4 regions of the Actinoplanes sp. NPDC049681 genome follow, and region 2 is predicted to be linked to each of the others. Evidence: riboswitches for the same ligand, from Rfam matches in the RefSeq annotation. Region 2 holds a riboswitch; each other region holds the start of a gene.

Region 1 (5,128 bases), on a different contig from region 2:
CTGTGGTCGTACCGGCACTTCATCGCGTCGTACGCGAACGCCAAGGTCACCTCGTCGCTCGGCAAGACCCGGCTCGGCATGGTCTGGCAGGTGCTGACGCCGCTGATCAACGCGGCCGTCTACTACGTGATCTTCGGCAAGATCCTGGGGACCTCGCACAACACTCCCAACTTCGTGGCCTACCTGTGCACGGGCGTCTTCATCTTCAGCTTCACCCAGTCGGTGGTGCAGGCCGGCATCCAGGCCATCAGCGGCAACCTGGGTCTCATTCGGGCGCTCCACTTCCCGCGTGCCGCCCTGCCGCTGGCCATCACGATGGTCGAGGTCCGCAACATGGTGGCCTCCATCGCGGTGCTGATCGCCATCGTGCTGGCCTTCCACGAACCGGTCACCCTCGAGTGGCTGCTCATCGTGCCGATCTTCCTGCTCCAGTCGATCTTCAATGCGGGTCTTGCGATGGCGGCCGCGCGCCTGGGTTCCAAGGTCGCCGACTTCAAGCAGCTGGTGCCGTTCATCATGCGCTTCTGGATGTATGGCTCCGCGGTGCTCTACCCGGTGACCAAGTTCGAGCAGGCCGGCATGCATCCCGTGGTGCTGCGGCTGGTCGAGGCGAACCCGCTGCTGGTCTTCATCGAACTGATGCGCCACGCACTGATGGAGGACGTGAAGCTCGCCGCCTCGCCGCTCGTGCTTTGGTCCGAGGCCATCGCCTGGACGCTGGTGGTCGGCATCGGTGGCTACGTCTACTTCTGGCGCGGAGAGAAGGGCTACGGCCGTGGCTGACCAGCGCGAACCCACCGTGATCGTGGACGACGCCCACGTCGTCTACCGGGTCCACCAGGCCGGCAGCGCCGGTACGGGCAGCCCGCTCGCCAGCTTCAAGCGGATCGTCACCGGCGCCAAGCCGGCCACGCTGCGCGAGGTGCACGCCATCAAGGGGGTGAGCTTCGTCGCGTACAAGGGCGAGGCGATCGGCCTGATCGGCACCAACGGCTCGGGCAAGTCGACCCTGCTGCGCGCCATCGCCGGCCTGCTGCCCGTCGAGAAGGGCGCCATCTACGCGGCCGGCCAGCCGTCGCTGCTCGGCGTCAACGCGGCGCTCATGAACGACCTCCCCGGGGAGCGCAACGTGGTGCTCGGCTGCCTCGCCATGGGCATGACGCCGGCCCAGGTGAAGTCCCAGGTGAAGGACATCATCGATTTCTCCGGCATCAACGAGCGCGGCGACTTCAGCTCGCTGCCGATGCGGACGTACTCGTCCGGCATGGCCGCCCGGCTGCGCTTCTCGATCGCGGCGGCGAAGAAGCACGACGTGCTGCTGATCGACGAGGCGCTCGCCACCGGCGACGCCAAGTTCCGCAAGCGCAGTGAGCAGCGGGTCCGTGACCTGCGCGCCGAGGCCGGCACGGTGTTCCTGGTGAGCCACAGCGAGCAGTCGATCCGGGACACCTGCGAGCGCTGCATCTGGCTGGAGTCGGGTGTGATCCGCGGCGACGGCCCCACCGACGAGGTGCTCAAGGAGTACGAGGCCTACGTCAAGAAGTGACGCAGGCCCCGCATCCTCATCTCATCGACAGGTGCACGTGATTCGTGTGATCGCTGGACGGATCGCCGTTGCCCCGGGTGTACGCCTTCCAGCCGCTGCTCGGTAGCCAGATCCGCCGGAACCAGATGACGTAGAGCACACCCAGCCGGCTCGCGTTGTTGATGAAGTAGTTCGCGAGCCGGTTGCCGTAGTCGCGGCTGCTGCCCGTCGCCACGCCGCCGAAGCCGTTTCGATCGGCGGCGAAGTCGCAGGCCCGGCCCTTGGGATGTTCGCCGCTGTTCTGGTGCCGGAAACACGCGACGAAGTGGGTGAAGCCGTCGGCCTTGGCTTCCTTCATCGCGTGCAGCGTCCGCGGTGTGATGCACCCGCTGGTGGTCGGGTCGTCGACGGTGCAGGACTCGCTCGGCAGCGAGCCGTCGGAGTTACGGGGCGCGGGGGCGGCGCGCGAGCTCGAACCGCCGCCGGTGGAACCGCTGCTGCCGCCGTCGTCCGCGGCCGGCGCGGCGGCGTTGTGGGCCTTCAGCGCGCCTTCGGCCTGGGCCTTGCGCTTGGCCATGATGGTGAGCTGCTTCTGCTGGTCGCGGATCGACGCGTCGATCGCGAGCTTCGCCTGCTCCTGCTGGGCCCGTGCGTCCCTGAGGTCGCGGACCGCGCGGTCCTGCTTCCGCGCGACCGTCTCCAGGGTCTGCGCCCGGTCCAGGAGGCTGCCGGTGGAGTCGGCGGTGAGCAGAGCGCTCATGGGACCCAGCCGGCCGGCCTGGTACGACCTGCGCACGATCTCGTCGAGCGCGCCCTGCTTGGGGCCGAGCTGGACGTCGATCTCCTTGAGCTTGGTGACCAGCTCCTGCTGGCGCTTCTTCGAGCGGTCGAGCGCCTCCTTGGCCTCGACGAAGCCCTTGGACGCCGCCTCGAGCTGCTCGATCAGGGACTTGGAGGCCCCCTCACCGTCGTCGCCGGAGTCCCCCGGCGCGGCGAGCGGGCGGGGCGCGGCGTGGGCCGCGGCCGGCGCGGCGAGCGTCAGCCCCGAGGTGGCGACGAGGACCGCGAGCAGGGTCGCTAATCGCCGGCGAACAGGGTCGAGCCTCACGTGCGTTCCTTCCGTCGGCCGCCGGCCGGGTTAGCTGACGGGTTCGGGACGGAAGTGATCCCTACCGCAGGAGCTGCGGATTCACCCCATTACCGGTTGGGTCCCCGGCTCGCCTTTCGGCGATTAGGCGGCGGTTCCGTGATGGAACCGTGACGAACGATACCCATGGTTTTCCGGAATCGACAGTTGTCGCACTCTATGCGGTCGCATGACCACACGCCGTCATTCTTTACCGGCCCCCATTCCATCGAGCAGTAACGCAAAGTCGTTGCTAGGTAACACTTTTGCCGACGTCGCGACCGCTGATGAGCGGCCCCGAGTCAGGTAAGCTTTCCGCCGGTCGCTGCCAAGGAAGGCACCGCCCCCAAGGTGCCGGCGGACCACCGCTCAATCGCCGCGAGGCGAATCGGGGAACCACCTGGTAATGGGGTGAATCCGCTGAACAAGCGGTAGGGATCGCTTCCGTCCCGAACCCGTCAGCTAACCCGGTCGGCGGCAACACGGAAGGAAACTGGATGACGGCAAGACCCCGCCGGTGGCTGGTCCTCGCCCTGGCATCGCTAGCCGCGGTCACCATGATCGCAGCCCCCGGCGCGCCCGCGAGTGCGGCGCCCGGCGGCGGGAATGCGTCGACCGCCGACGACGGCGACGACAACCCCATGCTCAACGACCTGCTGGACAGCACCGGCCGGCGCTACCTGGCGGCGAAGTCCGCGGTCGCGAAGTCGACCAAGGAGCAGCTCGGCCTGGCCCTGAAGGTCAAGAACGCCGAGGCCACGCGGGACGCGCTGCTGCCTCAGGTGGGCGCCGTGGCGGCGCAGCAGTACCGCACGGGCGGCCTCACCACCGTGGGCTTCCTGCTCAACGTCCGCTCGCCCGACACGTTCGTCGACAAGGCGGTCTCGCTCGAGGAGATCAACGCCCTCAACGACGGCAAGCTGCGCCAGCTCGACGCCGCCATCAACGAGGTCGCCACCGCGAAGGCGCACCTCGATCAGGAAGTCAAGGCGCAGCAGCAGAACCTCCAGCTGATGGCGAAGCAGAAGGAGTCGGCCGAGAAAGCCCTCGACCTGGTCGGCGGCAAGACGGTGACCGGCGGCTTCGTGCTGGCCAAGTCGAAGGTGGCGGCGCCCGCGCCACGGAACGCCGACGGGGAGTTCGGGCCCCTGCCGTGCAACGTCGACGACCCGACCACGAACGGCTGCATCACCGCGCGCACCCTGCACATGTACCAAGAGGTGAAGAAGGCCGGATTCAACCGCTTCGTCGGTTGTCACCGCGACGGTGGCCCCTTCGAGCATCCCAAGGGCCGCGCCTGTGACTGGTCGTTGCAGAAGAGCGGGTTCTCACCCTGGCACAACCAGGACACCCGCGAGTACGGCAACAACCTGATGGCGTTCGCGGTCCGCAACGCCGACCGGCTGGGCATCCTGTACGTCATCTGGAACCGCATGATCTGGTTCCCGGCCACCGGCTGGAAGACGTACCACGGACCGTCCAACCACACGGACCACGTACACATCTCCATGCTGTAGCAGCGCCCCACGCACGACGAAGCCCCCGTCCGGTCGAGCCGGACGGGGGCTTCCGCGTTTCTGAGCTGTCAGGACCCGCTCGCCCGGCGAACCGGTGCGCGCCCGGCCGGCTGCGTGGGTGCCGGGCCGGTGGGCGGCGCCGGCGGAATCGGCAGGACGACCGGCTTGACCTGGGTCACCGTCACCTCCTTGCCGTGGTGCAGCAGGTCCAGCCGCGCGGACCCGCCGCCGTTGCGCAGCGAGTACGTCACCTCGTCGGGCGTGACCTCGACCCGCAGCCGCAGCCCGCGCCACAGCAGCGAGAACTCCAGGTTGCTGATCCGGCTCGGCAGGCGCGGGGCGAAGGAGAGCTGGCCGTTGTAGTCGCGCATGCCGCCCAGCCCCGCGACCAGGGCGATCCAGGAGCCGGCGAGCGACGCGACATGCACGCCGTCGCGGGCGTTCTGGTGCAGGTCGTGCAGGTCCATCAGGGCCGCTTCGCCCAAGTAGTCGTGGGCCAGCTCGACGAAGCCCACCTCGGCCGCGATGACCGCCTGGATGCAGGCCGACAGCGACGAGTCGCGGACCGTACGGGCGTCGTAGTACGCGAAATTGCGGGCCTTCTCGTCCGGGGTGAACGCGTCGCCGCGGACGTACATGGCCATCACCAGGTCGGCCTGCTTGACGACCTGCTTGCGGTAGAGGTCGAAGTACGGGTAGTTGAGCAGCAGCGGGTACGCCTCCGGCGGCGTGTTCTCGAAGTCCCACTCCTGCAGCCGGGTGAACCCCTCCGACTGCTGGTGGACGCCCAGCTCACGGTCGTACGGGATGTGCACCGCGGCCGCGGCGTCGCGCCAGGAGGCGGACTCCTCGTCGTCGACGCCGAGCTTGCGGGCCAGGTCGGGGTGGCGCTTGGCCGCGTCCGCCGCCGCGAAGAGGTTCTGCTGGGCCATCAGGTTGGTGTAGACGTTGTCGTCCACC
Region 2 (5,128 bases):
GCACCCCCGACGGGGACAGCGACTTCGCGAGCGAGCACAACGACACCGCCGTCGAGCCCGCGATCATCGAGGACGAGGACTCCGGCGAGGAGGAGAGCCCGCGCGGCTGGTCGGGCATGGACGGCGACGGGCCTCCCTGATCTGTCCACAGCGCAAAGGCCCCGGCGGGAAGCCGGGGCCTTTTCCGTCTACGCCCTAAGCCATCGCGCGGCCGTTCACCGCAGGGCGCGGCTCCTCGGGTCCGCCCTCCGCCGCCTCCTTGGCGAGCGAGTACGCCATCTGCAGGAAGTCGGACGCGGCCGTCGCGGTGAACACGGTGGCGGCCAGCCGGGTGAGCCTCGGCGCGAACACCAGACCGCTGGTCAGGCCCGTGGCCACCCAGACGGCGAGGCAGAAGGGGCAACTGATCAGTTCGCCGATCGAGTGCCGGATGGTGCTGCCCTGGTCGCGGACCTCTTCGTTGACCTCGGCGCTGCCGCCGGGCTCGGCGTACCGGGTGAACGGCGCCCGCAGCGGGCTCGTCACCGAGTCCTTGGCGATCAGCCGGCTCAGCTTGTGCGTGGCGATCGAGATGAGCACCACGTCCGACACGGCCGGGCGTTCCGGGACCGTACGCCCGGTCACCTTCGCGGCGACGGTGAGGCTGCCGGCGAGCACGCCGAAGGCGCCCATGGTCGCCGCGTACCCGTCGAGCGGGCGGTGCTCGTGGGGGGCGTACTGGCGCCGCAACCGGTCGAACCGGCGGCGTACCGAGGAGGTCATGCGCAAGAGGTCCTCTCAGAAGTCCTGGGTCAGCCGGTGGGGGTCGACCTCACGGCCGGGGTGCCGGGCGAGGTATTCCGTCTCCAGCTCGGCGGTACGGCGCAGGTGGTTGGCGAGCGCCGCGTCGGGACCGTGCCGCAGGGTCTGCAGCCGCGTACGGTGCAGGCTGCCCAGCTCACGGAGCAGGTCCTCGTCCGCGAGCCCGGCGGGGTCGATGCCCTGCTCGGTGCCGACGCGGTCGTCGACCTCGGGGTCGCTCATGATCTCTCCCTTCTCGTGCTTGCACGCAACGGTTGCCCGTGGCGCCTGCCGTCAAACCCCGGGTGGGTACGCTCGACCGCATGAGAGCGCTGTGGACCCCGGCGTGGATCGCCCGCCACGTGGTCGCGCTCGTGCTGGTCGCCGGCTTTCTCGCGCTGGGCTGGTGGCAGTTCAGCCGGGCCACCGGTGGAAACACGCTGAGCTGGGGCTACACCTTCGAGTGGCCGGTCTTCGCCCTCTTCGTGGTGTTTCTGTGGGTGCGCGAGGTGCAGCAGGAGCTCCGGGCCGGCCGCCCAGCGCCCGAGGAGCCCACCGAGCCCCCGGCGGCAGCGCCCGGCGACGACGCGCCTGTGACGGTGCGCCGGCCGGTGCGAGTGCCCGTGGCTCCGCAGGCGGTTCCGGCGGACGACCCGGAGCTGGACGCCTACAACGACTATCTCGCCTGGCTCAACGCCCATCCCGGCGCCCGGCCCGGCGACTACCCCGGACGCAAGAGCAGCACCAAGTAGAAGGACGTGGATCGTGCAGGGAGCCCTCACCCGCTACCGGATCATCGCCTGGATCGTCGGCGTGGTCCTCGTCGTGCTCGTGCTGGTGGGCATGCCGCTGAAGTACGCCGGCGACAACGACACGGTGGTCGCCACCGTAGGGCCGGTCCACGGCTTTCTCTACATGATCTACCTCGTCGCGACCTTCGACCTGAGCCGCCGGGCCGGCTGGCCGCTCGGCCGGATGCTGCTGGTGATGCTCGCCGGCACGGTCCCGTTCTTCTCGTTCTGGGCCGAGCGCGTCGTTTCCCGCAAGTGGGCCGTCCAGGGGATGGACATCCCGCCCGCGATGGCACAGAAATAGAAGGGGTCACGCTGCGAAGGCGTTGAATTGCGGTCCGTTATCGGGATCATTCCCATATTTGTGATAATTGGCGCAAGTCACTCTTCCGGCTCTTGTATTAATCGAGATCGCCGATAAGTTGATGCGGTTGGTCCGGTCCGCAGCCATACCCTCAAGTGGCGCCGGCCAGCGCCGCCGAATCCCTCGACGGCGGAGACGGTGTCCCCATCCCCCGGGGCCGCCGCCACCGTCTCGGCGAGCCGGGGAACCACCGAAGCAGCATCCGGGGTGAATCCGCGCCAGCGGTAGGGCCTTCTTCCCGCCCGAATCCGTCAGCTAACCCGGTAGGCGGCCCAGCGGAAGAAAGGCCACGTTCCGTTGCCACACGCCCGCACGAGGCTACGCACCATGGTGGTCGCCGCCCTGGCGATCGTGATCACCGGCACCGTCGCGCCGGCCGCGCACGCGGCGCCCTCGACCGGTGACATCAACAAGAAGATCGAGAAGGCGTCCAACGAGCTCGAGGACGTCGTCGAGTCGTACAACAAGATGAAGATCAGCCTGCAGAAGACGAAGGACGACGAGAAGAAGCTCGCCGCCTCGCTCGGACCCGCCAAGGAGGCCCTCGAGGCCGCCGGCGCGCAGATGAACGTCATCGCGGCCTCGGCGTACAAGACCGGCAAGGTCGGCACGATGAACGTCGTGCTCGAGGGCAGCAGCAATCTGATGGACCGCATGTCCATCCTCGAACAGCTGTCCCGCAGCCGGCAGCGCGACATCGACACGTACACGGCCACGACGCAGAACTACAACGAGCGCCAGGCCGCGCTGAAGACGACCCAGGCGAAGCAGACCGCCGAGGTCAAGGAGCTCGCCGCCCGCAAGAAGAAGATCGAGGGCCAGCTCAAAGACCTGTACGCCATGCGGACCGCGGCGTACGGCCGGGCCACCGAGAAGGGCTCGAGCTACACCGGCAGCATCCCGTCGGTCTCCGGCGACGCCGGGGTCGTGGTCCGGTTCGCCTTCAACCAGGTCGGCAAGATGTACCAGTTCGGCGCCGACGGGCTCGAGACGTACGACTGCTCGGGCCTGACCTCACGGGCCTGGAGCCAGGCGGGCAAGTCGCTGCCGCACAACGCCGCGGCCCAGTACAGCGCCACCCGGCGGATCAGCCGGTCCCAGCTCGAACCCGGCGACCTGGTCTTCTACCGCAACCTCGGGCACGTCGCGCTCTACGTCGGCGACGGGAAGATCATCGACGCCTCACGAGCCGGTGAGCCGGTGAAACATCGCACGATCGACATCATGACCCCGTACGGCTACGGCCGCGTGACCTGATCACGCAGCCCCCGGCACGACAGAAGGCCGGTGTCCCGTGAGGGGCACCGGCCTTCGGCGTTTGCCGGGGGAAGGAGTTACGCGGCCTGGAGGCCCTCGGCGCGGGCGAGCTCGCGCAGCCGGCCCAGGGCCTGGATCTCGAGCTGGCGGATGCGCTCGCGCGAGAGCGAGAACCGCGAGGCCACCTCGGTCAGCGAGTGCTCGCGACCGTCCTCGAGGCCGTAGCGGGCGCGCATGATGCCCGCCGACCGGTCGTCGAGGTGGTTGAGCAGGCCCTCGATGCGCTGGCGCTCCAGGGCGGTCAGCACGATCTCCTCGGGCGACGGCGCGTCGCTGTCGGCGACCAGGTCACCGAGGTTGGTGTCGCCGTCGTCGCCGACCGGCGTGTCCAGGGACACGGTGTCCTGGGCCCAGCGGGTGAGCTCGCTGACGCGCTCCACCGTCACGCCCAGCGCCTTCGCGATCTGCTCCGGCTCGGGGTCGGCGCCGAGCTCGCGGACGAGCTGGCGGGTGACGTTGCGCATCCGGTTGACGTCCTCGACGAGGTGCACGGGCAGGCGCACGGTGCGCTCCTGCTGCGCGATCGCCCGGCTGATCGCCTGGCGGATCCACCACGTCGCGTACGTCGAGAACTTGTAGCCCCGCTCGTAGTCGAACTTCTCCACGGCGCGAACCAGGCCGGTGTTGCCTTCCTGGATCAGATCGAGCATCGGCATGCCCGACCGCACGTACCGGCGTGCGATCGAGACGACCAGGCGGAGGTTCGCGCGGATGAACAGGTCCTTGGCCCGCTCGCCCTCGACGACCAGCCGCTCCAGCTCCTCCCGGCTCACGCCGCGACGGACGTCACCGCTCTCGAGCAGGTGCTCGGCATAGAGGCCGGCCTCGATTGCCTTGGAGAGGTCGACCTCCCTGGCGGCGTCCAGAAGCGGCGTGCGGGAGATCTCGTGCAGGTAGACGCCGACGAGGTCGCGCTCCTCGGCGACTTCGTCCGTCCGCATCACGGTTGTCTTCTCCACGTTGCCCACGGTCCCCTCATTGCCTTCACTAACCCTGTTACGGGCAATTCCTGCTTCCATCAGCCCTCCCCGTAACGTCCGCAGTTCGTGCATTGCGGTGCTGACACCTACACAACAAGTGGCGCCCTGCACTGATTCCGGCTGGTGGGTCGAAAGTGTCACGAATGCCTGAGCGTCACCTGAGAGCCGCGTGCATACTTACTGAAGAAGGCTCTCTGCAGAGGCATTCGGAGCCGAACCCGGCGTCGGATGCGTCCTGTGTTGGCCACAGGCGATCTGATGGCTGCAGCGATCACCTGCAGGCCTCACGCATACCCCTCGCCCGATACATGACACCATCAGCCCCTCATCCGTCACAGCGACGGGCGTCACGGATTGCCTTGCGACGCTCGTCACTACCCAGTACGGCCCGGTAGCCAATTGGGTTCACGTCCAGCATCGACAGGTTGCCGCCGGGCTTGATGCAAACGCCACGGCGAAGATCCCGGCGCCTCGTCGACGCGGGACCATCTGCCACCATGCGGCACATCGCGCCGCAGATCACTAGCCCGTCCGGGTGACCCCCGCCCGGGCGACCACCGGCTTCTGAAACCCTTACCGCGACACCGCCCGGCCACACGGACAGTGACGCAAAACACAGGGCTACGGTGGCCGCATGGCGGAACGCAGCGCGGTGGTGACGGGTGGGGCCGGCGGTCTCGGTGGGGCCGTGGTCAAGCAACTCCGGGACGCGGGATGGCGGGTGGTGGCTCCCGTACGCGACGAGGCGACGGCGAAGCTGCCGGATGGCGTGACGCGCGTCGCAGCCGACCTGACCGAGGCGGAGGACGTCGCGTCCGTAGTGGCGCTCGCCACCTCTGAGCCCAGTGCGCCCCTGCGCGCCGTGATCAATCTGGTGGGCGGCTTCGCGATGGGCG
Region 3 (5,128 bases), on a different contig from region 2:
TCGAGGACGAAGAACAGCACCCAGCAGAGGACGACGAGCGAGAACCAGACGGTGACCAAGGGGTCCTCCTCAGTAGACGGGCGCCGGGACGCGGTCGGTCTGCTCGGCCGGTGCGTGCTCGGGCGCGAGCGGTTGGCGGGCGAGGTGGCGGATCAGGCGCAGCCAGACGACGGCGAGCACGCCGTAGACGACGGCGAAGCCCACCAGCGAGCCCACGACCTCGCCGCGGGTGAGGCCGGGGGAGATGCCGTCGGCCACGCGCGAGATACCGAAGGCGAGCCAGGGCTGGCGGGCGGTCTCGGTGAAGATCCAGCCGAGGCTGTTCGCGGCGGCCGGTAGGAGCGGGATCAGCGGCAGGAGCCGCAGCAGCAGCGGGTGCGTCCGGCGGTCCCGGCGCGTGCTCCACAGGTAGTACGCCGCGACGGCGGCCGCGAGCATGCCGATGCCGATCATCAGCCGGAAGCTCCAGAACGCGACCGGGATCATCGGCACGTAGCTCCCCGGGCCGAACTGGGCCGCGTACTGCGCCTGCAGGTCGTCGATGCCCTGCACGGTCGCGCCCGGGGTGCCCTTGGCGAGGATGGACAGCAGCCGGGGGATCTCGATGCTCAGGAACGGCTTCCCGCCGCCCGGGTCGCCGACGGCGAAGACCGAGAAGGGTGCGCCCGCGGTGGTGGCGTAGAGGGCCTCGGCGGCGGCCATCTTCATCGGCTGCACCTCGGTGATGACCTTGCCCAGGTGATCGCCCGTGACGGCGGTCAGGGCGCCACCCACGACGGTCAGCCAGGCGCCGAGGCGGGCCAGCGTCCGGAAAGCCGCTTCCCCCGCCGCGCGCAGCCGCCAGGCGCCCACCGCGAGCAGGAGCGATCCGCCCGCCATCAGCGCTCCGGAGAGGGTGTGCGGGAACGCGGCGAGGTTCACCTTGTTGAGCAGCAGGGCGCCGAAGTCGTCGAGGCGGGCGCGGCCGGTGACCGGGTCCAGCGAGTACCCGACCGGGTTCTGCATGAACGAGTTCGCGGCCAGGATGATGAACGCGGACAGCACGGTGCCGACGGCCACCACGACGATGGTGGCGGCGTGCAGCCGGCGCGGCAGCCGCTCCCAGCCGAAGTACCAGAGCGCGAGGAACGTGGCTTCGAGGAAGAAGGCGAGCATCCCCTCGATGGCCAGGGTGGGCCCGAAGACGTCGCCGTAGAACCGGGCGAAGTTGCTCCAGCCCATGCCGAACTGGAATTCCTGCACGAGGCCGGTGACCACACCGACGGCGAACGTGACGATCAGCAGCTTCCCGACGAACTTGGTCAGGTCGCGGTAGGTCTCCCTGCCCGTACGCAGCCAGGCGATGTGCAGCCCGGCCGCGGTGGCGGCGAGGCTGATGGACAGCGGCACGAAGAAGTAGTGGTAGATCGTCACGACCGCGAACTGGAGCCGGGTCAGGTCGAGCACGTCCACGTCGGCATCCCCTCTACGACATCTCGTAGTAGATACTACGACGTGTAGTACGACGCCGTGCAGTAGAGTGGGTCACATGGCGTTGGGGGACCTCGAGCGGGAGGTCATGCAGCAGTTGTGGGATGCCGCGGAGCCGCTGACCGTCCGGCAGGTGCACGAGCGGCTCAGCCGGGAGCGCGACCTGGCGTACACGACGGTGATGACCGTGCTGGACCGGCTGGCCCGCAAGGGCGTGGTCACCCAGCACAAGGCGGACCGGGCCTACCGCTACGCGCCGGCGCAGTCTCGCGAGGAGATGACGGCGGCGCTGATGCTCGACGCGCTCAGCACCGCCCCGGACGGCGTACGCGACGCCGCGCTGGCCCACTTCGTCGGGCGCATCGACCCGTCGATGCTGACCGCCGCCATCGAGGCGGCCCGGAGGGATTCGGCCGCCGGGTCGTGACCGCCCTGCTGCTCGGCGCGCTGGGCCTCACCCTGTCGCTGGTCGTGCCGGGGACGCTCGCCGCTGCCCGGTGGCCCGGCCGTGCGCCGGCGGCCGCGGTGGCCCTCTGGCAGAGCATCACCCTGACCGGCATCCTCTGCGCCCTGGGCGTCGTGCTCGCCGGCCCCCAGGAGCTGGTCGGCGCACTGGGCTCCGGCCGGCCGGCGGGGGCGGCCGCCCTGGTCGCGGCCCTGGTGGTGGCGACCGTGATCATCGTCCGGCTGCTCGTGTCGCTCGCCGGGGTGACCTACCGCTCGCGGACCCGCCGCGCCCGGCACCGGATGCTCGTGGATCTGCTCGACGACGCCGAACGCCACGGCGAGCTGCCGGCCGAGGTGCCGCACGGCCTGCGGGTGCTCGACGGCCCGCTGCCGTTCGCGTACTGCCTGCCGGGCCGCAATCCCCGGGTCGTGGTCAGCGGGGGAGCCCTGCGCGTGCTGAACCGGGCGCAGGTGGCCGCCGTCATCGCTCACGAACAGGCACACCTGCGCCACCGGCACGACCTGGTGCTCGAGTCCTTCACCGCGTTCTACCGGGCGGTGCCGCGGCCGCTGCGCAGCCGGGCGCCGCTGGACGCCGTGCACCTGCTGCTCGAGATGGTCGCCGACGACGCGGCCCGGCGTCGCTGCGGGGCCGAGCCGCTGCGCACCGCCCTGTCCGTCCTGAGCGACGCGGTGAGCCCGGACGTCCCGGCGGAGGCCGGTGGCGACGCCGGCGAGGAGCGGCGCCGCCGCCTCGAGCGGCTCGCCGGGACGGATGCCGGATCTCCGATGTGGACCGTGGTGGCCGTCCTGATTGCGGTGAGTTTGATCGTGTTACCCACAGTGATCCTGGTGGTGCCCTGGCTGGGGCGCGCGCTGACCGCCTGGCCGCTTTAAGTCTTTCTTAATCACAGCGGGTCACGTGCGATATGCGGTGAGTGCCCGGGTATCACCGGGTTTAGTTCTGCGGTGATCGGGAGTACGGTGGTGCCCGGCTCGTCGGTCCCCCCTCGTCCAAACCGGGCGAACCGATGAGTCACCGCTCAATCGTGCGCTGTTCGACCGAGCCTGATCGTGCACCACGAACCGGGGACCCAGGGACCTGGGGTGAAGCCGCGGCACCATCGCGGCCGGGCGTTCTTCCCGTCCGAACCCGACAGCTAACCCGGTCGGCGGCTGAGGGAAGAAAGGACACTGCACCTTCGTGAAACGGATTGGGGCGCGCCGCGCCACGATTCTGCGCAGTCTGCTCGGTGTCGTCGCCGCGGTCGGGGTCCTGCTGGTGCCCACCGCGGCCCACGCGACCCCGTCACCCTCGACCATCGAGAAGCAGATCGACGAGCAGTGGGACAAACTCGAGTCGATCATCGAGCAGTACAACGACGTGCACAACCAGCTGATCAAGAACCGTGCACAGCTCAAGAAGATCAACGACCGGCTGGAGCCCCTCCAGCTGGAGGTGGATCTGGCCATGTCCCAGGTGGGCGGCATGGCCGCCGACGCGTACATGCAGGGCTCGCCCGGCGCGATGGAGGCCATGGTGGTCAGCGGCTCGCCGACCGGTCTGACCGAGAAACTCACGTTCCTCGACCAGATCGCCCGCCACCAGCGTCAGCAGGTGGCCGGCGCGGCGCAGCTCCGCGACAAGTACGCGCGGGACAAGGCGGCACTGGTGACCCTGACCGACGCCGTGGCGGCCCGTGACAAGGACCTCGGCGCGCGGAAGGCGGAGATCCAGAAGAAGGTCGACGCCCTGCAGAAACTGCGGATCCAGGCGTACGGCTCGGCGGGTGCGAACGACGGCCCGCTGCGCACCGGTCCCTGCCCGGTGAACTACACCAACGACAAGGGCGGGCGCGCGGCACAGAAGGCGTGCGACCTGATCGGCATGCCGTACGTCTTCGGGGCGGAGGGGCCGCGCGGTTACGACTGCTCGGGCCTGACCAAGGTGGCATGGGCCTCCGTGGGGGTGCACCTGGAGCACTTCACGGGTGATCAGATCCACGAGGGCCGGGCCGTCAGCCGCAGCGAACTGCAACCGGGCGACCTGATCTTCTACGGCAGTCCGGTGCATCACGTGGGCATCTACGTGGGCGGCGGCATCATGGTGCATGCACCCCACACGGGTGACCATGTGCGCATGGCGCCGATCGACCGCAGCGGTGCCATCACGGGCATGCGCCGCCCGGGCTGACCCGGGCACCCGCACCACGCCGAAGAGCCGCCACGTCCCGCGTGGCGGCTCTTCGCGTGCCGGTCAGCCCTCGACGCGGTGCGCCGCCCAGAAGGACGTGAGATCCGTCGAGCCGGCGGCGGCCTGAGCGGCCGCCTTGAAGTCGGCCACAGTCGAGACGCCGTACCAGTGCGAGGCCGCGTACGAGCGCAGCAGCTGCGTCATCGCCGTGCTCCCGATCAGCCGGCGCAGGTCGTGCAGGGTGCACTTGCCGTACCCGTAGACGACCGTGCTGTAGCGGCTCGAGTGCGCGTCCCAGTACGCCATCGAGTTCGTCAGCTTCTCGGCGGACGACTGCCAGGTGATGCCGCACCCGGAGCCGGTCTTGTTGAAGTACAGATCGGTGGCGTAGTCGGTGAAGCCCTCGTCCAGCCACGGCGTGCTGTACTCGTCGTCGCCCACGATGCCGTAGAACCACTGGTGCGCCAGCTCGTGGGCCAGCGCGGTCGAGCTGACCAGGTCCAGCACGAAGCCCGGGTACTCCATCCCGCCGAACCAGAATCCGTTGTCGAGGACCACGTCGGCCTCCCCGTACGGGTACGCGCCGAATCGGGAGGCGTGGGCGTCCAGGGCACCGGTGGCGACCGACAGCATCGAGGAGGCGCTGCGGTTGGAGATCGACGCGACCGAGTAGACGTTCACCTTGACGCCGGCCGCGGTCGTACCGGAGATCTTCTTGAACGGGCCCGCCGCCCAGGCGAACTCGCGCACCTGCTTGCCGACCGCGTGGGTGACGGTCCGCCCGGCGGTCCCGGCGCTGTCGGTGGAGGTGCCCGTCGCCGGCACGGCCATCGAGGTGGGGTGGTCGAGCGTGACGTCGTAGTCGCTCGCCAGCTGGTAGAAGGACTCCCCGTTGTTCGTGTACGGGTCGAGGTGCCACCCGGCCCCGTCGCGCACGGCCAGCACGGGCAGCGCGTTGCCGATGAAGTAGTAGCTCCCGTCGTGCCCGAAGCGGTCCACGCCGGACGGGATCACGAT
Region 4 (5,128 bases), on a different contig from region 2:
GCCCCACTGGGCGGTGACGCGATAGACGACGGTGCAGGCGGCCGCGGCCTGCGCGGGTGGCGGGGCGGCCGTGATGACGAGGCCGGTGCCGAGGAGCGCGGCACCGCAGGCCGCGAGGGCCCTTCTTGCCTTCCGTCTCATGGGATTCCCTTCTGGGGGGAGGGGACGCCCTGCGGGGCCGGACGTGCGGGCACATCGATGAACGTCCGGTTGGGAGCGCTCCCATGAATGTGGGCCGGGTTCATCCCGAAGTCAAGAGTTCGCCACAAACGTATCGGCGAGGACCGATATTGACAGCACTGAACCGAGTAGGTAGACACAGAACTGCCCGCGGTGCGGGAGCGCTCCCAGATGAGGAGGAACTCCGTGAGGAAACCCAGACTGTGGGGCGGCATGGCCGCCTTCGCGGCGGCGACGGCCGCGATGACAACGTTGGCAGTAACGCCGGCGCACGCCGCCGCCGGCTTCACCGTGAGCGGTTCGCAGATCCTGGACGCCAACGGCAACGCGTTCGTCATGCGCGGTGTCAACCACGCCCACACCTGGTACCCCGACAAGCTGAGCTCCCTGGCGGACATCAAGGCGCTCGGCGCCAACACCGTCCGCGTGGTGCTCAGCAGCGGGGACCGCTGGACCCGCAATGACGCCTCCGACGTCACCGGCGTGATCGACCGGTGCAAGGCCAACCGGCTCATCTGCGTCCTCGAGGTGCACGACACCACCGGGTACGGCGAGGACAGCGCGGCCACCACGCTGGACCGCGCGGTCGACTACTGGATCAGCATCAGAAGCGCCCTCGCCGGCCAGGAGCGCTACGTGATCCTCGACATCGGCAACGAGCCGTACGGCAACACCGCCACCGCCGGCTGGATCACGGACACCGAGAACGCGATCACCCGGCTCCGGGCCGCCGGGTTCGAGCACTCGATCATGGTGGACGCCCCGAACTGGGGCCAGGACTGGTCGTTCACCATGCGCGACAACGCCGCCTCCGTCTTCGCCACGGACCCACGGCGCAACACCATCTTCTCGATCCACATGTACGGCGTCTTCGACACGGCGGCCGAGATCACCGACTACCTCGGCCGGTTCCGCGCGGCCGGGCTGCCGATCGTCATCGGCGAGTTCGGCTACAACCACTCCGACGGCGACCCGGACGAGGACACCATCATGGCCACCGCCCAGGCCCAGGGCATCGGCTACCTCGGCTGGTCCTGGAGCGGCAACGGCGGCGGCGTCGAATACCTCGACCTCATCACGGACTTCGACGCGACCCGGCTGACCCCATGGGGCGAGCGGCTCTTCCACGGCCCGGACGGCATCAGGGCCACGTCCCGCGAAGCCACCGTCTACGGCACCCCACCATCGTCACCCCCGGGCCGCACCTGCACCGCCACGTACGCGATCACGGGCCAATGGACCGGCGGCTTCCAGGGCGCGGTCACGGTCCAGGCCGGCACCGCCCCGATCAGCGCGTGGACCGTGGCCTGGACCTGGCCCGACGGTCAGCGCTTCACCAACTCCTGGAACGCGGCCGTGACGACCTCGGGCGGCTCGGTGACCGCCCGTTCCCTGTCCTACAACGCGTCGCTCCCCGCCGGTGGCAGCACCTCCTGGGGCTTCACGGCCGCCTGGACCGGCGCGAACACCGCGCCGGCACCGACCTGCACAGCGAGCTAGCAAGCACCTCCACCGCCCGCGGCCGCCGCCACCGCACAGGTGTCGGCGGCGGCTTACGAACACCGGTTGAGTCGTCGCCTCGCACGGCGAAGGTCGCGCCGCATTCGTGCCCATCGGGACATCGCGCGGCGACACCGTGCGGCCGGCATCGCATGCGTCCGCTCCCACACAGCGCGCTCCCGGCCTGTCGACGGCCAGCAGCCCGGTCGCGGGAAGACCGGGTAGGTCCGGGAACGGGCTTACCGCGGGCGAACACCGTCGGCCGGGACGACCACACCGCCGGAGTGCTGTCACCGATCCCGGCGCAGCCGGTGATACACGAACCCTTCCCTGGTGACGCCGCCGTCGGGAGTGAACCCGGCGGCGGCACAGCAGGCGCGGGCGGGATCGTTGTCCACGTGGACGCCGCAGAAGAACTCGTCCACATCGGACGTCTCCGGATGCTCGACCACCGCGCGCAGCAGCGCACGCCCGCGGCCCTCGCGCCAGCGCCGTGGGTCGACCACGAAGGCCAGGCCCATGGAACGGAGGCCGCGGCCGTCGGCGTACACGTCGCCGCCGATGAAGCCCACCTCGCCCGCGGCGTCCACACCGAACCATGCGTGGCAGCGCAGCACCAGGTGGCCGCGGAACACCTCGCCGCCGCCCCGCCCGGCGATGGCGAGCATGCGGGGCAACCAGTCCCGCCCGCCCAGGTAGTGCTGCACCTGGGGGTGGTCGAACCAGGGCGCCGCGGAGTCAGCCAGCGCCTGGGTCGGCGGGACCAGCCTCATGCGCACATCATGCCGGTCCTCGCAAGCCGGCGGCGCCGGCTGTCCCTCCAAAGTGGTGAGTTGCCTCACGACGGCGGGACCCGGCCGCCCCACGGGGGAAGGGCGGCCGGGCCGGTCCTGCCGGGCCTCAGAGGGCCAGGTGCTGCCCCGGGAAGATGAGGTTGGGGTTGCCACCGATCTCACCGCGGTTCAGCTGGTACAGCGCTCGCCAGCCACCCTTGACGTGGTGGCTGCTCGCGATCTTCGCCAGCGTGTCGCCCGGGCGCACGACGTAGGACTTGCCGGTCGCGTGCACCGCCGAGCCCTTCGACTTGCGGATCGTGCTCTTGTGGGCCGCGCTCTTGTGAGTCGTGCCCCGGTGCGCCGTGCTCTTGTGGGTAGTGCTCCGGTGCGCCGTGCTCTTGTGCGCCGTGCTGCGGTGCGAGGTGCTCTTGTGCGAGTACGACTTCGACGAGCCGGCCTTCCTGCCGCACACCGGCCACGCGCCGATGCCCTGTCCGTCGAGGACCTTCTCGGCGATGCGGATCTGCTCCCCACGGCTCGCCCTGTTCGCGGTGCTCGCGTACTTGGTGCCGCCGTACGCCTTCCACGTGCTGCGGCTGAACTGCAGGCCGCCGTAGTAGCCGTTGCCGGTGCTGATGCTCCAGTTGCCGCCGGACTCGCACTGCGCGACTGCGTCCCAGTTCACACCGGACTTCGCCGCGGCCGGGGACGCCGGGCCCAGCAGGGCGGCGGTGCCGGCCGCGCCCGCGACCACCAGGCCGAGGGCACGCAGGGACTGCTTGCGGATCTGTGCCATGAAAGGAAACCTCCACGCCTGCGAGGTCAGCTGTCGGGTTCGGGCCGAGGAGCCCGGCCGCCGTGTGGCGGCTTCACCCCGAGGCGCGGCCAGCGCGCCGTGGAACCTGTGGGTCCCCCGCTCCATGCCTGATCGATTGAGTTCCCGGCCCGGTCGGCGGCAGGACTCGGCGTTACCGACCGCGGGGCCCGCATCTGCGGACCGGCCGACCGTAACCACTTCCCCGGGGGCGATCGCAAACTTCCGGGCCCGATGGTGACGTTGTTTACACCTTTGCGACCGGATCGATCTTTGCCGGAAGGCCGCTTCAGAACGGGATAATCACCGCGGAAAGGACCCACGGTCGTACCGTTGGATCATGGAGGATCCCGCCGTCGCCATCCGCGCCCGGCTGCTCGAGATCACCGGGCCGGAGCCCGGTGCGGGCGAATGCGCGCTGCTCACGAGGCTGCTGAGGTCGTACGTCGCCAAGACGCCCCCGGCGCTGGAGCGGCTGGCCGCCGCGATGGCCGCCGGGGACGTCGCCGAGGTCCAGGATCTGGCACACGCGCTCAAGGGGTCGGCGGCCAACATCGGTGCCGCCGTGCTGACCGGCCTCTTCGCCGGGCTGGAGGACGCCGCGCGCGACGGCCGCCTCCCGGACTCCCGGGTGACGCTGGACCGGATCCAGGACGCCTACGAACGCGTGGCGCCCGTGTGCGCCCGCATCGCCGGCGATCTCCAGCCGGAGACCAGCCACTGACCGCGAAGGATCAGGGCGTCATTCATCCCACCAGGTCGCCGGCGCCGGCGCGCCCACGTTCTCCGACAGCAGGCTCTGCAGGACGCTTGCCAGGACGTCCGGTTGCGCCGGCTTCTCGAGGTACGGCGCATCCGGTCGCACCAGCCCCTGGGCCAGGGCGACGTGCCGCGGGATTCCGCTGATGTAGATCACGTGCATGGCGGGATACTCCGTGCTGACCGCACGGGCGAGGTCGCCCCGGCTGTCACCGGGCAGGGAGAGGTCGGCGATGAGAGCGTCGATCCGCCCCTCCTGCTCCCGGCACACCCGCAGCGCCGATTCCTGGTCCGGCGCGGTGAAGACGCGGAAGCCCCGGGTGGCGAGCATGTGGGCCGTGGTGTCGAGGACGTCGGCGTCGTCGTCGACCATCAGGACCGCGGCGTGACCGGAAAGGTTCGTCATCTCGCCTCCTCGGACCCAGCCTAGGTGCCGGGACCGCCCAGCGGGATCCATTCCGTCGCCGTCGTCACCGACTCCAGCACGGCGGCCAGCGGCTCCACCCCGAGCCCGGGCCCCGTCGGCACCGCCAGGTGGCCGTCCTCCAGCACGAACGGCGCGGTCAGGTCGGTGGCGAAGTAGCGGTCCGAGGCCGAGGTGTCGCCGGGCAGGGTGAAGCCCGGCAAGGCGGCGAGGGCGACGTTCGCCGCCCGTCCGAGCCCGGTCTCCAGCATGCCGCCGCACCACACCGGTACGCCGTGCGCGGCGCACACGTCGTGGATCCGTCGCGCCTCCAGGTAGCCGCCGACCCGGCCCGGCTTCACGTTCACCACCGAGCAGGCACCGAGCGTGATCGCGGCGGCCGCGGACCGGGCCGAGGTGATCGACTCGTCCAGGCACACCGGCGTGGTGATGACCTTGGCCAGCTCCGCGTGCCCGAGCACGTCCTCCTCGTCCAGCGGCTGCTCGATCAGCAGCAGCCCGAACGGGTCGAGCCGGCTCAGGTGCCGCGCGTCCGCGAGCGTGTACGCGGTGTTCGCGTCCACCTGGAGGAGCACCTCGTCGCCGAAGCGCTCCCGGACGGCGCGGACCGGCTCGACGTCCCAGCCCGGCTGGATCTTGAGCTTGATCCGGACGTAGCCGGCGGCGAGGTAGCCG

The links. Region 2 has a riboswitch for cyclic di-AMP ahead of ACIBO8_RS13855 (NlpC/P60 family protein). Riboswitches for the same ligand answer to the same signal wherever they lie in the genome.
Region 1: another riboswitch for cyclic di-AMP. It lies ahead of ACIBO8_RS32990 (coiled-coil domain-containing protein); the one in region 2 lies ahead of ACIBO8_RS13855 (NlpC/P60 family protein).
Region 3: another riboswitch for cyclic di-AMP. It lies ahead of ACIBO8_RS27710 (NlpC/P60 family protein); the one in region 2 lies ahead of ACIBO8_RS13855 (NlpC/P60 family protein).
Region 4: another riboswitch for cyclic di-AMP. It lies ahead of ACIBO8_RS19155 (transglycosylase family protein); the one in region 2 lies ahead of ACIBO8_RS13855 (NlpC/P60 family protein).

What each region holds. Positions count from the first base shown of each region.
Region 1 is NZ_JBITLP010000010.1:157,621-162,748, forward strand. It holds gene ACIBO8_RS32980 (ABC transporter permease) at 1-783, shown strand, start outside; gene ACIBO8_RS32985 (ABC transporter ATP-binding protein) at 776-1,546, shown strand; gene ACIBO8_RS32990 (coiled-coil domain-containing protein) at 1,563-2,633, opposite strand; cyclic di-AMP (ydaO/yuaA leader) riboswitch at 2,637-2,773, opposite strand; cyclic di-AMP (ydaO/yuaA leader) riboswitch at 3,008-3,144, shown strand; gene ACIBO8_RS32995 (coiled-coil domain-containing protein) at 3,149-4,168, shown strand; gene ACIBO8_RS33000 (glycoside hydrolase family 65 protein) at 4,237-5,128, opposite strand, start outside.
Region 2 is NZ_JBITLP010000003.1:835,203-840,330, reverse strand. It holds gene ACIBO8_RS13880 (hypothetical protein) at 1-140, shown strand, start outside; gene ACIBO8_RS13875 (DUF1360 domain-containing protein) at 196-762, opposite strand; gene ACIBO8_RS13870 (DUF6158 family protein) at 778-1,023, opposite strand; gene ACIBO8_RS13865 (hypothetical protein) at 1,104-1,532, shown strand; gene ACIBO8_RS13860 (DUF3817 domain-containing protein) at 1,546-1,875, shown strand; cyclic di-AMP (ydaO/yuaA leader) riboswitch at 2,090-2,220, shown strand; gene ACIBO8_RS13855 (NlpC/P60 family protein) at 2,263-3,192, shown strand; gene ACIBO8_RS13850 (RNA polymerase sigma factor RpoD/SigA) at 3,270-4,271, opposite strand; gene ACIBO8_RS13845 (SDR family NAD(P)-dependent oxidoreductase) at 4,867-5,128, shown strand, end outside.
Region 3 is NZ_JBITLP010000008.1:24,700-29,827, forward strand. It holds gene cydB (cytochrome d ubiquinol oxidase subunit II) at 1-59, opposite strand, end outside; gene ACIBO8_RS27695 (cytochrome ubiquinol oxidase subunit I) at 70-1,452, opposite strand; gene ACIBO8_RS27700 (BlaI/MecI/CopY family transcriptional regulator) at 1,529-1,897, shown strand; gene ACIBO8_RS27705 (M56 family metallopeptidase) at 1,894-2,814, shown strand; cyclic di-AMP (ydaO/yuaA leader) riboswitch at 2,973-3,107, shown strand; gene ACIBO8_RS27710 (NlpC/P60 family protein) at 3,122-4,111, shown strand; gene ACIBO8_RS27715 (M1 family metallopeptidase) at 4,175-5,128, opposite strand, start outside.
Region 4 is NZ_JBITLP010000005.1:173,813-178,940, forward strand. It holds gene ACIBO8_RS19140 (glycoside hydrolase family 48 protein) at 1-141, opposite strand, end outside; gene ACIBO8_RS19145 (cellulase family glycosylhydrolase) at 394-1,680, shown strand; gene ACIBO8_RS19150 (GNAT family N-acetyltransferase) at 1,971-2,453, opposite strand; gene ACIBO8_RS19155 (transglycosylase family protein) at 2,581-3,252, opposite strand; cyclic di-AMP (ydaO/yuaA leader) riboswitch at 3,254-3,434, opposite strand; gene ACIBO8_RS19160 (Hpt domain-containing protein) at 3,611-3,994, shown strand; gene ACIBO8_RS19165 (response regulator) at 4,013-4,435, opposite strand; gene menC (o-succinylbenzoate synthase) at 4,456-5,128, opposite strand, start outside.